One region of the Bacillus sp. UMB0893 genome, then DNA from elsewhere that is predicted to be linked to it. Evidence: riboswitches for the same ligand, from Rfam matches in the RefSeq annotation. Region 1 holds a riboswitch; each other region holds the start of a gene.

Region 1 (5,659 bases):
CTCTAGGGAGATGAAAAAGGCCTCAATATCCTGACCTGCGAGTGTTGTTCCCATTGGCTCGATTGTTCCAGAAATCATCAGCGGAACTTCTTTTCCTGCATTATCAAAGGCTCGTTTGATTCCGAGAAAACCTGCTTTTACATTCAATAAATCCTGACTTGTTTCGAGCAAAAGCAAATCAACACCGCCGGCAAGCAGACCAAGCGTCTGTTCCTCGTAATTCTGAATCAGTTCTTCAAACGTAGCACCGCCGGTTACAGAGAGCGTTTTGGTCGTTGGTCCCATTGAGCCTGCAACATAACGCGGCCATTCTTCTGTTGAATATTTTTCTGCTGCTTTTTTTGCGATTTCTGCTGCTTTCTTATTTAATTCGAACGAGAGATGACCAAGATCATACTCATCAAGGACTATTTTGGTTGCTCCAAATGTATTGGTTTCAATAATATCTGCTTTTGCTTCCAGGTAAGCTTCATGAATCGATTCGATTACATTTGGTGCCGTTATTGTTAAGTATTCATTGCAGCCATCATATTCTTCACCGCCGAAATCAGCTGCAGAAAGATTTGCATCTTGTATCATGGTGCCCATCGCTCCATCAAGAACGAGGATTTTTTTCTCTAGCTGCTTTTTTATATCAAACATGCGTAATCTTCCTTTCATTGACCTCAGATTGTTTCATATGGATGTAGTTTGTCAGTTCAACTGTTAATTCATAGTTTAGAAATGGTGTGATTAAGTAGATACCATTAAATAAGTCAAATGCAGCATCAATTAGCCTTTTAGCAATGGCTAATCCTTCCTGATAAGCTTTTGCGCGGTCATCACCTGCCTGAGCCATTGTTTCTCTGATGCTGTCTGATAATGTGATGCCGGGAATTTCATTATGAATAAACTCTGCATTCCGGCTGCTCGTAAGCGGCATGATGCCTATATATATTGGCACTTTAAGATGCTTCGTTTCTTCGTAAACATCGACCAGCTGTGATTCTGAATAAATTGGCTGGGAAATAAAATAGTCTGCTCCGCACGCGATTTTCTTCTCTAGTCTTTTCACGGCTTTATCAAGATATTTCACATTTGGATTAAAGGCTGCCGCAACAGAGAAATTTGTTTTTTCTCCAAGCGGTTTTCCTGAATAGGAAAGTCCGTCATTAAATTGTTTAATTAAGCTGATCAAATCAAACGATGAAAGATCATAAACTGATGTAGCTCCTGGAAAATCACCGATTTTCGATGGATCCCCTGTAATGGCAAGCACGTCTGTAAGACCTAACGTATGAAGACCCATTAAATGTGACTGCAGGCCGATTAGGTTACGGTCACGGCAGGTGATATGAATCAGTGAGCGAAGCCCTAGCGACTGCTGGACAATGGAGCCGACAGCAACGTTGCTTATACGCGGTGAGGCAAGTGAATTATCTGCAAGCGTTAAAGCATCAATACCGGCAGTTTGCAAGGCTTTTGCCCCTTTTAAAAACTTATCGATTCCAAGTTTTTTTGGGGGATCAAGTTCTACAATCAAAGAACGTTTCTCTTTAACCATTTCCTGCAGCGGAGGATATTTCCGTTCAGCGGCAGAAGTAACAGAAATTTCTTCTTTCCGTATTTTTACCTTTTTTTCTGTGACAGGAGGAAGCCCTTTTAATGCTTTTGCCATTGCTCCAATATGTTTTGGTGTCGTGCCGCAGCATCCCCCAATCAGTCTTGCTCCTTGATTTCGAAAAGCGAGTGCACTTTCGGCGAAATATTTTTCCCCTGAGCCGTAGACAAGTCTGCCTTCTTCTAGAGTCGGCAAGCTGCTGTTCGGATAGACGGACAAATAAGCTTTATCAGGAAGCGGAATTTCTTCTAATGATGAAAGCATATGATAAGGGCCGAGTCTGCAATTCAGTCCAACAACATCTGCACCAAGTGCTTCTAGCTGAAGAAGGCCTTCATGAAGCGGGGTTCCATCCTGTAAAACACCAATTTCATGAAGTGAAATATTCGTGATTATTGGGATATTCGTTTCTTTTCTGGCAATCTCTAAAACTGTTTTTATTTCTTCTAGATCATAATAAGTTTCAAGCAATAGTCCTTCTACTTCTTCGTTCAATAAAAGGTAGAGCTGCTCTCGGAAGTTCCGTTTAATCTCCTCAAGTGAATGAGCGCTTTTTTTGAAGGCACGAACCCCTCCAATGGTTCCGAGAATATAAGCTTTCTTGTTCGCGGCTGCTTTTTTTGCGATCTGAACGGCCTGCCGATTGATGGATCTCACGTCATCTTCGAGTCCATATCTTGATAATTTAATATAATTGGCTCCGTAAGTGTTCGTTTGAATCACATCTGCGCCAGCTTCAATGTAAGCCTTATGAACATTTAATATTTCATCTGGCTTTGACAGGTTTAATTCCTCAAAACATCGATCTACTCCGTGTGAGTATAGGAGTGTTCCCATGGCTCCGTCGCCTATAAGGATCCTGTTCTTTAAATCTTCTAAAAGTGTCATGCTTCCAAGCCTCCTCTAAACAGTGAAAGAAAAACAAAAAAAGCCTTCCAAGAAGAAGACTTTTGAACGTTCAGGACTTCTTCTTATCGTTCGATGGTTGCATCGCTGGAATTAGCACCTTGGAATGAGCTCTCTGCTGATTACAGATCCTCTCATTATGCCAGGTTGCTGAAGCTTCAAAGGGCCAGTCCCTCAGCTTCTCTAGATAAGAATGTTGAAATATGAAATTTTGCATGTGAAAAGATATTATATCTAATTTACATGTTTTTTCGATGAGATTCAATACAAAAGTAAAAGTTTTCTGAATAGAAGGGGAATTTTAACGGAAATTTATGAATTGAACATCAATCGGCAAATCCGCTCCCCGAACAGCTGCAATCACTTGCTGAAGATCATCCTTATTTTTTCCGGTAACACGTACTTGATCGTCCTGGACTTGAGTTTTTACTTTCAATCCGGAGTTTTTAATAATGGCATTAATCTTTTTTGCATTATCTTTATCAATTCCTTGAACAAGCTTAGCACGCTGCCTGATCGTTCCGCCGGATGCACCTTCAATTTTCCCGTAATCAATATTTCTTGTTGCTACATTGCGCTTAATTAATTTAGAAATAAAGACATCCTTTAACTGATCCATTTTAAACTCATCATCAGAAATTAATACAAGCTCTTCTTTTTCCAAAGAAATGCTGCTTTTGCTGCCTTTGAAGTCATAGCGCGTGCCGATTTCCTTCATTGTCATCGTAATCGCATTTGTCACTTCAGGCATGTCTACCTTTGATACAATATCAAACGAACTATCTTTCGCCATAAGAATCCTCCCAAAAGTTTATATTATCTATAGATTATAGTAGAATAAACAGAGCATAACAACTAATGAAGTGCGGAATCGCCTGTTTAGCCCCGAAAGGCACAAAAGGGGCTGACGGAGAAGTCCGGTTTTGACTTCACCGTCAGCACCGTTGTGACCGAGGGGTTAGGCGATGGAGCCGGACAAAACGAAGTACAGAATCGCCTGTTTAGCCAGACAGGCAAAGAAGGATTTGCCTGAGAAGTCCGGTTTTGCCTTTACCGGCAGCACAGTTGTGACCGAGGAGTTGGGCGATGGAGCCGGCCAATAATGAAGTGCGGAATGCCTGTTTAGCCAACGATTCGACTAAAAAGTCGATTTTAACTTCATTAATGGACCCGTTGTTACAAAGCAGTCTGGCGGTGTAGGACCGCTCAAATTTGTCGGCGCATAAAATGCCGCTGCAATTTCAAAATATAATTAGAAGCACCCTATAAAAGAAAGGAACGAATACCATTTGATGAATCCAGGAACGTTTATGACGCTTTCGATAGATGAAAAACTAGATTATGGCTATTATTTAACAGATGGGGAAAGCCGTGTGCTGCTGCACAAAACTGAAATCACCGAACCAATTGAAGGCAAGGATGAGGTTGAGGTATACTTAGTCGTTGACCATGAAGATCGTCTTGCCGCAACGATGAAAAAACCAAAAATCACTGAAGATCATTACGATTGGGTAGAGGTTGTTAGTGTCAGAGAGGACATGGGAGCGTTTGTTGATATTGGTTTATCAAAAGATGCGCTTGTGGCAAACGATATTCTGCCTGCCTTTTTAGAAGTGTGGCCAGAAGAAGGGGACATGCTCTATTGTTCTCTGAAAGTCACGAAAAATGGCAGGTTCTTCACGAAGCTTGCGACAGAAGATGTAATGCAGGAAAATATCGTATCTGCAGATCGAGCAGCCAACAATCAAAGCGTATCTGGCAGGGTCTACAGAATGATTATTGCAGGTTCTTATATCATTACAGAAGAGGGTTATAAAGGATTTATTCACTCTTCTCAGCGTAAAAGGGAGCCCCGTTTAGGAGAGCTGGTAACTGGCCGTGTGATTGATGTAAAGGAAGATGGCACAATTAATGTATCCCTGCTGCCGAGAAAGCACGAAGCATTGGACACAGATGCTCAGCAGCTCTATGATTACATGGAATCAAGAGGCGGAGCAATGCCATATTTTGATAAAAGCGATCCGGAAGATATTAAAGAACGCTTTAACATGAGCAAAGGTGCATTCAAACGGGCGATTGGAGCATTGATGAAGGCCGGAAAAGTCTATCAGGAAGACGGCTGGACATATTTTAAAAAGGAACAGTAAGCGATAAAATCGCTTGCTGTTTTTTTGTTTTGCAGCTTGCGGATTTGTGCGAATTTAGAGACGAGGATAGTTGGACTCCCATTTCGGCGAGTAGAAGTGACATACCGGCGAGTAAGCCTGACTTTTTTGAATTCTAGGGTTTAGCTGAGCAATAAAATGAGCAGGAAATTTGGTGGCGGAATAATAAAAAATCCCTAGTAACTCAAATTCATGCTCCAAACAATAAAGATTTTTCATTTTCTGTCGATATCACATGTGGAGATACTTTTGAAGGAGAGAGAACATCAATGAAAAGAACCCAAATAACAGTTTTGCTTTCATTTTGCCTCATCATCATGCTTGCTGGATGTGGACAAGCTCAAACTGCAAGTAAATCAGATGAAAAGATAAAGGTAGGCATCATGCTGTCAGACGTCGGACTGGGCGATCAGTCTTTTAGTGATTCAGCATTTAACGGATTAATCAAATCCCGCGAAGAACTTGGGATTTTGTTTGATTACAGAGAAATAAAAGATACAGAAACATATGAAAAAGGACTGACTGAATTAGCAGAGCAAGGCAACGATTTCGTTGTAGGACTAGGATTTATGGTTCAGGAAGATCTTGAGAAGGTTGCGAAAAAATATCCGAAACAGAAATTTATTTTAATAGATGCTGTTTCAGAGCTTGAGAATATAACGTCTATTACGTTTAAAGAGGATGAAGGAAGCTTTTTAGCGGGAGTTGTGGCCGCAATGACATCGAAGACAAATACAGTAGGATTTATTGGCGGTGCAGATGTTCCGCTTATTAATAAATTTGCAGATGGATTTGCAGAAGGTGCAAAGGCGATTAAACCGGATATCACGATTATTACCGAATATGCCAATGATTTTGGCAACGATAAGCTTGGCAGTGAAATGGCAAAAAAGATGATTGCCAATAAGGCGGATGTTTTGTATGCAGCTGCAGGGTTTACCGGAGTAGGCGCTCTGAAGGCAGCACAGGACAGCGGTGTTTACGCAAT
Region 2 (5,659 bases), 830 kb from region 1:
AATGATTATCAGCACAATTTTTACATTAATGATATCCTGCGGAATGATGCCGGAGCTGATCGTTTTTACGACCTCTCCTCCTCCGAGGACAGCTCCTAAAAAGACGCCGGCTGCACATATTAAAAGTGCATACCGTGCTTTTGGGACTGCACCTGACCCATAAGCAACTCCCATTGAGGCTGCAGCACCGCTTGCACCGATATTCATTGCAAAAAAGAGACTAATGACAAGAGCCATTATTTCAAGCACGAGGCAGACTCCTTATCCATGTAATCCGCACTCTGTTTTACCTTGCCCGCTCCATCTTCCAGAACGCAGATCATCGGCATTGAACGCTGGTGCAGTGCAATGTGAGCAGCCTATGCTAGGATAGCCATTGTCATGAAGTGGGTTGTATGGCAGATCATTCTTGTGTGCATACCGCCAAACATCTTTCCATGTCCAATGGATTAACGGACATATTTTAACGGATTTAAATTTGTCATCCCGGTTAATAAATTGTACATTCTTCCTTGTTTCAGATTGTTCGCGGCGCAGTCCTGAGATCCATGCTTCTGACTCTGATAGCGTTTCATTCAGAGGTGTAAGTTTTCTGATTTGACAGCATTGATTTGGATTGCTTTCCCATAATTTATCTCCAAATTCTGCTGCCTGCTCTTCCAGGGTGAGGCTGGGCTTTTTCATGATGATATTCAATTCAGGATACTTTTCCTTTACACGATCTATCGTTTCATACGTTTCTTTGAAATGAACGTCTGTATCCAGGAAAACGATTGTAGCATCAGGCCGGACCTTTGATATTAAATCCACCAGTACAATGCCCTCAATGCCAAAGCTGCATGCATAAACGATATCTTCGCCATAATGATCATAGCTCCATTTTAAAACGTTTAAAGCAGCTTTATATGTTTCATCAACCTCGAACTCAATAGTTGGCTCCTGCCATGTTTCATACGTAAGCATAATACACTTCCCTTCTATATAACACGTCCTGCCAAAGCAAAAAGAGGCATTTTAACAAGTGGCCTTATTCCCTGCTTTGTTAAAATGCCTCTAGTTTGTCTAGTCAGCACATTATTTACTTTTTTTGATCGAAAAGATTTTTGTTGACGCAGCTCTTTTCAAGTAAGCAGATACAGAATCAATTTAGTCCCAATTCCAACTGGACTAATGAAAGAACAAAGTTTACAAAAAGAGCCTATTTAATTCTTACTTTTTCATTCTTCTCAAGCTGAATCACTTTCCCATCCTGTACAATCAAGGTAACAGAACCATAATTCATTGTTTTCAGCATTTCACGCAATCTTTCCATTACGACTTCAAGATGATCTTCATTTCCCATTGCAGTCCCCCACTTCTTTTCTTATCCGCTAGTTTTGTTTTCAGAGAAATGCATCATTATCTGAGAAATAAAAAAAGCCTTCCAACTTGAAAGACTGTTCAGGCATGATTACCTTATCTTCCAAAATGGGATTTCATTTTGCTGGATTTAGCACCTTGCATTCAGCAGGTTGCCGGGCTTCACAGGGCCAGATCCCTTCGCCTCTCTGGATAAGTTTATTATATTTTTCTAAATTTTATCACAATTGTTTTATATGTCAACCCTAGTTTTTCGATAGGAATTAAAATATTTCATTTTTTCATTAAAAAACAACAAAATGGAAAATTTTGTGTTGACATTAATTCCGTTATTCCTAATGCTGAAATTACCTGCTTTGCAATACAACCCATTAAAGGATGTGATTGATTGTCAACTACAAGTCAGCTCTTAAAGGGCATCCTCGAGGGATGTATCCTAGCCATCAATGAAAAAGAGACGTGTATGGCTATGAATTAATGCAAAAGCTCGAACAGCATGGTTTTATATTTGTTAGTGAAGGAAGCATATATCCTCTGCTTCTGCGTCTTCAATAGGAAAAGCTTATTCAAGGTGAAATGAGAAAATCCGATACGGACCAAACCGCAAGTATTATTTTTTGACTGACGATGGGAGATCTTCGCTGAAAACAATCAGAAAAGACTGGCTTGACATTAGGAAACCTGTTACAAATTTGCTATTTCAAAAAGGGGAGGAATAAATGACTACAATGGAAATGAGACAAAGAATGGCTCTTCTGCAGCAAAAGCTTACAAAAGATAATAAAACAGCTTTTGAAAATATGTCCCTATTTATTTCAGCAAGTTCACGTTCTAAAAAGAGATAAAAAGGACCTATTATTAGAATTGCTTGAGCATTTAGTTCTTGCACAAAGGGATGGAAAGTCAGCAAATGACGTATTTGAAGACAATCTTGAAGCCTGCTGCAAGGAATTAATTTCAAACATGACAAAACCTGACCTGAAATTGAAATTACTTGATTTTGTTTTCTTTGGAATGGGAGCAGTGAGATTTTTTTCTCTAACACAAGGTATTCTAAATGGACTGTTCCTGCCATTCTTTCTTGAAATGATTGGTGAAACTAATTTACTTTCTGTTGCTTTTCTGTTTTTTATAACATATGGCTACAACAGCAATCTTTTTCTTATTCAAGCATTTTGTATTTAAGAAAAATGGCAAAGTGAAAATGATTCTTTTCCCGCTGGCATTAAGTATGCTGGTAATAACGATTCCTGTTTTTCTTTTTGCGGCTATTGACTTCCCAGCTGTTTCCAACCCGCCTATGCCTCAATGGATATACGTCATGACTGAAGTCGTGCTAATAGCCATGTCTTTTGCCTGGATTTTCAATTTAAGAGATGCATAATATAACCTGAAAACTTATATTGCTAAAAACTACAATCAATGTGAAAACAGCCTAGATTTATAAACTATTCTGAGGTGATCTGTATCCTATTTCCTTTTGTCATTACAATTTGCAGTCTCATTGCAGGTGCTTACTCTCTTGCTTATGCTCTTATTAAACAAGTTGATCATGGCTGTTTTCATTCAATAAAAGAAGAACAGACAGGTCTGTTTTATCTGTTTGGATGGATTGGCAGCATTAGCTTGTCGTTTTGCAGCAAGGTCTTTTCTGAACAATGGAAGGAAAAGGTGTTCAGATCCGGATACCTGCTATTAGGTATGGCGGCATTTACAAGCTCAATCATGATCTGGATCAATTAAAAAAGCAAAGTCAGCGACTTTGCTTTTACTGTTTTATAGAGTCATCCACTCTTCCGTTGCCGGGTTATCACGCCATTTTTTTAGTTTTTCATGATCCTCTTTTTCAATGGATCCATTGTTTAAAGCTACTTCGATCAATGCAGAATAATCGGTTAAAGAGACAGAATTTATTTTTTCGTGTGCAAGCTGCTCTGCTCCTTTTTGCAGTTCATATGTAAAGATTGAAACAACACCAGCAACCTCGCACCCAGCCTCTCTTAAAGCCTGAACAGCTTTAACAACACTGCCGCCAGTGGAAATTAAATCTTCAACGACTACAACCTTTTGTCCTTCATGTACTTTTCCTTCGATTTGATTGCCTTTTCCATGGCCTTTTGGCTTGCTTCTGACATAGCACATCGGCAGATTAAGCAGATCACTCACCCAAGCAGCATGCGGAATACCTGCTGTTGCAGTGCCTGCAATCATTTCAGCATCGGGATAATGTTCTTGAATGAGCTTTGTTAAGCCTGCTGCAATCTGATTTCTTACCTCTGGATAGGATAAAGTTAAACGGTTGTCGCAATAGATTGGTGCTTTAAGCCCGCTTGACCACGTAAATGGATTATTCGGACTTAAAAAGACGGCTTCAATTTTCAGCAGCTGTTCAGCAATTTGATGTTTCATACAGATAGAACCTCCCAGGCGTTTTTCATTTCCAAGTATGCTTTATGAGGATTTTCAGCTTTCGTAATGCTTCTTCCGACTACGATGGCGCTTGATCCAAGCCCTCTTGCTTTCTCAGGCGTCGCTACTCTGACTTGATCATCAAGTGAATCACTGGCCATACGGATGCCAGGTGTTATCGTAAGGAAGGTACGGTCCATATGCTTATAGATTTCCGGAACTTCAAGCGTTGAACATACAACTCCGTCAAGACCATTTTCATAAGCACGTTTGGCATAGTGCAGTACGGTCTCATTCAATCCCTTTTCATTCAGCAGATCTTCTTTCAGCATAGTCTCAGAAGTACTCGTTAATTGAGTCACAGCTATACAATCAGGCCGTTTATTGCCAGCTGGAGTGCCTGCTTCTAAGCCTTCGATGGCTGCCTGCATCATTGCACTTCCGCCTGCAGCATGCACATTCACGAGATCTACCTCAAGCCTTGCAAGACCTCTCATAGACTGCTTCACTGTTTGAGGAATATCATGCAGCTTCAAATCCAAGAAAATTTGATGACCGTTTGACTTAAGCTGATGAACAATCTCGGGACCTTCCTGATAAAACAGCTCCATTCCTACTTTTACATAGAGTTTTTCCTCAGGAAGCATGTCTAAAAATCGGCTGACTTCTTTTCCGGTTGGAAAATCAAGCGCGATAATAAGCGGTCTCTCGTTCATTCTTCCAGCTCCTTCCGATGCATTCTGAAATATGCTCAAATCCATATTCTTTTAATGTTTCCGGTAATTGTTCAATGATTTCAGGACATACAAACGGATTCACAAAGTTTGCTGTTCCGACTGCCACTGCACTTGCCCCCGCATACATAAACTCAATAACGTCCTCAGCTGTCTGCACTCCGCCCATGCCGATAATCGGAATGGAAACAGCTTGGCTGACTTCGTAAACCATTCGAATCGCTACAGGTTTAATTGCAGGACCCGATAAACCTCCGGAGCGATTGGCAAGGATAGGCTTTGCCGTTCTCATATTCAATCTCATACCTAAGAGTGTATTGATCATTGTTAAGCCATCAGCACCAGCGTTTTCAATTGCTTTTGCGATTTCAACAATATTGCTTACATTTGGAGAAAGCTTTACATAAACCGGTACTTCTGAAACTTCTTTCACAGCTTTAGTTAAAGAAGCTGCAATCTCAGGGTTTGTGCCGAATGCGATTCCGCCCGTTTTTACATTCGGACATGAAATATTCAATTCGATCGCGTGAACATTTTTCGCTTTGCTGATCGCTTTTGTAACTTCAGCGTAATCCTCCTGCATGGAGCCTGCGACATTGGCTATGATCGGAACGTCAAATGACTCAAGCCATGGAAGTTCATTTTCAAGCACTCCCTTTAGCCCTGGATTCTGCAATCCAATCGCATTCAGCATTCCAGATTCCGTTTCGGCAACTCTTGGTGTCGGATTCCCAAATCGAGGCTCCGATGTTGTGGCTTTGATCATGATGGCACCAAGTTTGCTGAGATCATACAGGTCCGCATATTCTTTTCCGAATCCAAAACATCCTGAAGCTGGCATAACCGGATTTTTCAAAGATAAACCAGGCAATTCGATGTTTAACATGATAGAAGCACCTCCCCTGCTTTAAATACTGGTCCATCGCTGCATACTTTTTTATAAGAAGTGCCTTCTGGGTCATCAGCAGTGTGGCACACACATGCAAAACATGCTCCAATTCCGCACCCCATTCGCTCTTCTAACGAGAGGAATACAGGCTTGTCAGGAAAAAGTCTTTCAATGTTTGCAAGCATTGGAGTTGGCCCGCAAGAAAACAGTGCATCAAATGAAAGTTCATATTCTTTAATTAAATCCGTTACAAAGCCTTTCATTCCAT
Region 3 (5,659 bases), on a different contig from region 1:
TTGAGGAGAGGGTTGCGCAGTTAGAAGGTGGAATCGGCAGTTTGGCGGTTGCAAGCGGGATGGCTGCAATTACACTGGCTGTTTTAAATATTGCAGGAGCAGGGGATGAAATTGTCTCTGCATCAAGTCTGTATGGAGGTACTTATAACCTTTTCGAAACAACACTCCCTAGATATGGAATTCAAACGAAATTTGTTAATGCGGAAGATCCGGAGAATTTCCGTAATGCCATCACTCCTAAAACAAAAGCAATATTTGCAGAAACGATCGGAAATCCAAGTTTGCAGGTTCTTGATATAGAGGCTGTTGCGAAAATTGCCCATGAAGCAGGGATTCCATTGATTATTGATAATACATTTGCAACCCCTTATTTATGCAGGCCAATTGAACATGGAGCTGATATTGTCATCCATTCAGCAACGAAATGGCTGCTTGGAAATGGAACAACACTTGGCGGCATTATTGTAGATGGAGGGAAATTTGATTGGAATAGTAAGAAGTTTCCCGGCTTCATTTCACCAGATCCAAGCTACCACAATCTCGTTTATGCAGAGGCATTGCCAGAGGCTGCGTTTATCGTAAAGGCACGTGTTCAATTACTTCGTGATTTAGGTCCGGCAATCAGCCCTTTTAATGCTTTTCAATTTAATCTTGGCCTTGAAACCCTTCATGTAAGAATGAAGGAGCATATTTTTAATACAAGAAAGATCGTTCAATATTTAAAAGAACATCCTGCAGTTAAATGGGTTCTTTATCCTGAAGATGAGCAGCATCCTGATAAAGCACGTGCAGTTAAATACTTAGCTAAAGGAGCAGGGGCAGTTGTAGTTTTTGGGATTGAGGGTGGCCGTGCAGCGGGAGCTAAAGTCATTAATTCGGTCAACCTTTGGTCTCATGTGGCAAATGTTGGTGATGCGAAAAGCTTAATCATTCACCCGGCAAGTACGACTCATCAGCAGCTAAGCGAAGAAGGGCTGCAAAAATCGGGAGTTTCAGAGGATTTGATTCGTTTATCTGTTGGAATTGAGCATATCGATGACCTCAAAGAAGATCTTGATCAGGCAATTTTCAAGGCAACGGGAATGAAATCATTTAATAAATCATCCGTCTACTCTCAATGATAAAACAGCTTATTGATGTTAGGAATGACTTAAGAAAAGATAATAAGGTTATCCACATCCAGCTACAGTGTCCGGCTCATTGTGAAAAAGCCGCATTCCTTTGAATTTTCTATTTTTTCAGCAGGCTGATCAAGTCGCCTGCGCTTTTGTTCTTGACACTGGCTTTTGACACATGATAAAATCACTCTCGTACTACAAACTCACTAAATTTAATGAATATTAACTAAATATATTGTTTGACTCTTATCCAGAGAGGTGGAGGGAAGTGCCCTGCGAAGCCCGGCAACCGTCAATTTTATTGAAAAGGTGCCAATTCACTCAAAGCTTATAACAGCTTTGAAAGATGAGAGAAAGGTTCTTCTATAGATATGCCTTTCTGCTCATTTTTGCAGAAAGGCTTTTTTAGTTTAATAACATGAACCTCTTAAGTTTCGTACAAAATGATAGTGAGTGCAATTTGGGAAGAGGTGAAGGAATGATTACATTAAAGGATGTCCGGAAGGTATTTCAATCAAAAAATGGAAATGTAACAGCTGTTGATTCGGTTGCCTTAGATATAAAACAAGGTGAAATTTTTGGAATTATCGGTTATAGCGGAGCAGGAAAAAGCTCCCTTATCCGACTGCTGAACGGTCTTGAAAAACCTTCTGCTGGATCCATTCAGGTGGCAGGGCGGCAGATCGATAAAATCAGCGGTGCCGAGCTGAGAAAAGCAAGACATGAAATAAGCATGATATTTCAGCATTTTAATCTGTTATGGTCTAGAACGGTGCGGGAAAACATTTCGTTTCCATTGGAGATTGCAGGTGTCAAAAAAGAACAGAGACAAAAACGCGTAGATGAACTTATTAAGCTTGTCGGGCTCGAGGGAAGAGAAGATGCTTATCCATCTCAGCTGAGTGGAGGACAAAAGCAGCGTGTTGGGATTGCGAGGGCACTTGCAAATAACCCTAAAGTGCTGCTTTGCGATGAGGCGACATCTGCATTAGATCCTCAAACAACAGATTCAATTCTTGACCTGCTTGTTGATATTAATGAAAGACTTGGTTTAACAATCGTTTTAATTACACATGAAATGCATGTTATCCGTAAAATCTGCCATCGTGTTGCCGTCATGGAAAACGGCAAAATCGTGGAACAGGGTGAAGTGCTGGATGTATTCAGAAGACCGCAGCAGCCGATTACGAAACGCTTCGTTAAGCAAATAACAGAACCTGATGATACACAAGAAACGATGGAGCTCATTCTTGAAAAATATACAAAAGGTCCAGTCATTCAATTAACGTTTGTAGGTGATTCAACAGAGAGCCCGCTGATTACGAATCTCATTCGTCAGCACAGCATTGAAGTCAATATTCTGCAGGGTAAAATCTCGCAAACTCAAAGCGGATCATATGGAACATTGTTAATTCATATGGATGGCGAAATTGAAGAATTAAATAAAGCAATGGCTTTTATTCGCAGTCAGGAAGTTGAAGTGGAGGTGATTGCGAATGTTTGAAAATGTTAGATGGGAAAATGTATGGGAAGCTACAAGTGAAACGTTATTCATGACTGGCTTTTCAGTAGCAGCTACCTTTATCTTGGGAATATTACTTGGACTCTTATTATTCTTAACATCAAAAGGCGGAATTTGGGAAAACAAAGCAATAAATGTTGTGATCGCCGCTTTTGTAAATATTTTTCGCTCGATTCCATTTATCTTGCTGATTATCCTGCTTATTCCGTTTACAAAAGCAATTCTTGATACATTCCTTGGAGCGAAGGCTGCTTTGCCGGCATTAATAATAGGCGCTGCGCCATTTTACGGCCGGATGGTCGAAATTGCACTCCGTGAAATCGATAAAGGTGTCATTGAGGCTGCAAGATCAATGGGAGCAAAAACTTCGACGATTATCTGGAAAGTTCTTATACCTGAATCCTTGCCGGCTCTCATTTCCGGAATTACAGTTACTGCCATTGCACTCGTTGGATATACAGCCATGGCAGGGGTAGTAGGAGCAGGCGGCCTAGGCAACCTTGCATTTCTCGAAGGATTCCAAAGAAATAATAATGCAGTTACCATGATTGCAACAATCTTAATCTTAGTCATCGTATTTATCATCCAATTTATTGGAGATTTTATAACATCAAAAATGGATAAACGATAGGGAGGATTTATTATGAAAAAGTTATTATTAAGTGCTGTATTTGCAACATCTGCTTTCGCTCTTGCCGCTTGCGGTTCAGGAGGAGGAAATGGAGAAGGTGAAGAAACAAAAACGCTGAAAATTGGTGCTTCAAACGTTCCTCACGCAGAAATTTTAGAAGAAGCACAGCCATTGCTTGAAGAAAAAGGCATCGAATTGGATATCGTACCTTTCCAAGACTACATCTTACCTAATAAATCATTGGCAAGCAAAGAAATTGATGCAAACTATTTTCAGCATATTCCTTATTTAGAGTCTCAAATGGCTGAAAACAAAGACTATGATTTTGTTAATGCCGGCGGAATTCATATCGAACCAATCGGTGTTTACTCTAAAAAACATAAGTCACTGGATGATATTCCTGAAGGCGGCACAATTATCATGAGTAATTCTGTAGCTGACCATGGCCGTATGCTTTCATTGCTTGAAAGCGAAGGTTTAATCACAATTAAAGAAGGCGTAGATAAAACAACTGCAACTGTAGATGATATTGATGAAAACAAAAAAAATCTTAAGTTTAAAGCTGATGTAGAAGCGAGTATCCTTCCTCAGGCATATAACAACGATGAAGGCGATGCTGTCTTAATCAATACAAACTATGCAATCGGTGCCGGATTAAATCCGCAAAAGGATGCAATTGCACTTGAAGGATCAGAATCACCTTATGTAAACATCATAACCGTCCGCAAAGGTGACGAAAACAAAGAAGAAATCAAAGCGTTAGTAGAGGTTCTTCATTCAAAAGAAATTCAATCATTTATTGAAGAGAAATATGAAGGGGCAGTCGTGCCTGTTGATGGAGAATAAGAACCAAGAGAGCATCCTTTAAAGGATGCTCTTGTTTTATATGAAAAACTCTTCTATATAATATAGAAGAAATTAGGAATAAACTGCGATTCGAAGGATCTTTTACGCATACATCTCCATTCTTTTTTGCATACTAACGATGATTAATATTAGGAATGGAGCTGAAAAGATGCAGCAATTTGAAGCCGGAAATTCTAGTGAAGCAGCATTGCATAATTACAAAGAGGGTCTCGGTATATTTACGGAAAAAATGCCTGAGCTTGCAAGTCTCTATAATGATTTTACTCAAGAATGCTTTAAAGAAGGAACGCTCTCGCAAAAAGAAAAACAATTAATTGCTCTTGGCATCAGCATTTATTCGCAAGATGAATATTGCATCATTTACCATACAAAAGGATGTCTGGATCAAGGAGCAAGTGAACAAGAAATTCTGGAAACAGTTGGAGTGACAGCTGCATTCGGCGGGGGAGCGGCTATGAGCCAATCCGTCACATTAGTTCAAGAGTGCATAACAGAACTCAATCAGCTTAAGCAATAGCATTTTTGAGCATGCTTGAGCATTTAAATATAAATCCATTCTTAAATGCATAGGTGAAGGCTCAGGATACGTGATCCCTGTATATCAATTCATTTGAAGTTTGAGGCATAATTGCCCAGGTGGTAAAATTAATTTATATTGATTGAAGGGATTGATTCATTATCTACGCAAGTCAGCAAAAGCTTGATTTGAATTACACAGCAGAAATGGAAAAAGCGTTAATGCAATCTCATGGAATGGGATATGCGGTTTACAGCAGAAACCATGAAAAGCGTATGGAAGTAGAAAAGAATCGTGAAAAAGATTATCAAAAGAGCAAAATGATCTTTGCAGTTTTAGAACGCAAAATGAATTAAGATACAATTTGAAAGGAATCAGTCTTAGACTGATTCCTTTCTTTATTTATTATGAATGCCTCCGAAAAAGTTGTGTTCACATTTCATTTGTTATAAAATTAGAATGAGAATAAAATGAGAATGATTAAATTGAGATTATATAGATTATTGGAGGTATAGTTATTTATGGCAGGTTCTACTTTAGTTATTAAAGATTTACACGTTGCAATTGACGGGAAAGAAATTTTAAAAGGTGTAAACCTTGAAATAAAAGGCGGCGAGTTCCATGCGATCATGGGACCAAACGGTACTGGTAAATCTACATTATCATCTGCTATCATGGGGCATCCTAAGTATGAAGTCACACAAGGAAGCATTACTCTTGATGGTGAAGATGTTCTTGAAATGGAAGTAGATGAGCGCGCTCGTGCAGGTCTGTTTTTAGCTATGCAATACCCAAGTGAAATCAGCGGTGTTACAAATGCCGATTTCCTTCGTTCTTCTATTAATGCACGAAAAGAAGAAGGTGAAGAAATCTCATTAATGAAATTCATCCGCAAAATGGATGCTAATATGGAATTCCTTGAGATGGATCCTGATATGGCACAGCGCTATCTAAATGAAGGATTTTCAGGCGGAGAGAAAAAACGCAATGAAATTCTTCAATTA

Evidence for each region. A riboswitch is a leader RNA that binds a small molecule or an ion and turns the genes downstream of it on or off. The one in region 1 is predicted to bind S-adenosylmethionine.
Region 2: it holds a riboswitch for S-adenosylmethionine, as region 1 does, so the genes downstream of both, CYJ36_RS04460 (YezD family protein) here and CYJ36_RS00175 (bifunctional homocysteine S-methyltransferase/methylenetetrahydrofolate reductase) in region 1, are expected to answer to the same signal.
Region 3: it holds a riboswitch for S-adenosylmethionine, as region 1 does, so the genes downstream of both, CYJ36_RS14165 (methionine ABC transporter ATP-binding protein) here and CYJ36_RS00175 (bifunctional homocysteine S-methyltransferase/methylenetetrahydrofolate reductase) in region 1, are expected to answer to the same signal.

What each region holds. Positions count from the first base shown of each region.
Region 1 covers NZ_PKLB01000001.1:41,587-47,245, forward strand. Annotated here, with positions in the region: gene metH (methionine synthase) at 1-642, opposite strand, end outside; gene CYJ36_RS00175 (bifunctional homocysteine S-methyltransferase/methylenetetrahydrofolate reductase) at 635-2,488, opposite strand; SAM riboswitch class I at 2,569-2,700, opposite strand; gene CYJ36_RS00180 (YajQ family cyclic di-GMP-binding protein) at 2,808-3,299, opposite strand; gene CYJ36_RS23450 (hypothetical protein) at 3,472-3,609, shown strand; gene CYJ36_RS00185 (CvfB family protein) at 3,799-4,653, shown strand; gene CYJ36_RS00190 (BMP family lipoprotein) at 4,941-5,659, shown strand, end outside.
Region 2 covers NZ_PKLB01000001.1:871,688-877,346, reverse strand. Annotated here, with positions in the region: gene CYJ36_RS04470 (inorganic phosphate transporter) at 1-237, opposite strand, end outside; gene CYJ36_RS04465 (phosphoadenylyl-sulfate reductase) at 262-963, opposite strand; gene CYJ36_RS04460 (YezD family protein) at 1,199-1,342, opposite strand; SAM riboswitch class I at 1,453-1,558, opposite strand; partial or broken gene CYJ36_RS04455 (PadR family transcriptional regulator) at 1,748-2,078, shown strand; gene CYJ36_RS24290 (hypothetical protein) at 2,079-2,204, shown strand; gene CYJ36_RS24020 (hypothetical protein) at 2,224-2,544, shown strand; gene CYJ36_RS24015 (hypothetical protein) at 2,591-2,743, shown strand; gene CYJ36_RS04440 (hypothetical protein) at 2,818-3,102, shown strand; gene pyrE (orotate phosphoribosyltransferase) at 3,136-3,768, opposite strand; gene pyrF (orotidine-5'-phosphate decarboxylase) at 3,765-4,484, opposite strand; gene CYJ36_RS04425 (dihydroorotate dehydrogenase) at 4,453-5,388, opposite strand; gene CYJ36_RS04420 (dihydroorotate dehydrogenase electron transfer subunit) at 5,382-5,659, opposite strand, start outside.
Region 3 covers NZ_PKLB01000006.1:107,972-113,630, reverse strand. Annotated here, with positions in the region: gene CYJ36_RS14170 (O-acetylhomoserine aminocarboxypropyltransferase/cysteine synthase family protein) at 1-1,121, shown strand, start outside; SAM riboswitch class I at 1,362-1,471, shown strand; gene CYJ36_RS14165 (methionine ABC transporter ATP-binding protein) at 1,597-2,622, shown strand; gene CYJ36_RS14160 (methionine ABC transporter permease) at 2,615-3,271, shown strand; gene CYJ36_RS14155 (MetQ/NlpA family ABC transporter substrate-binding protein) at 3,284-4,117, shown strand; gene CYJ36_RS14150 (carboxymuconolactone decarboxylase family protein) at 4,287-4,655, shown strand; gene CYJ36_RS23705 (hypothetical protein) at 4,862-5,011, shown strand; gene sufC (Fe-S cluster assembly ATPase SufC) at 5,177-5,659, shown strand, end outside.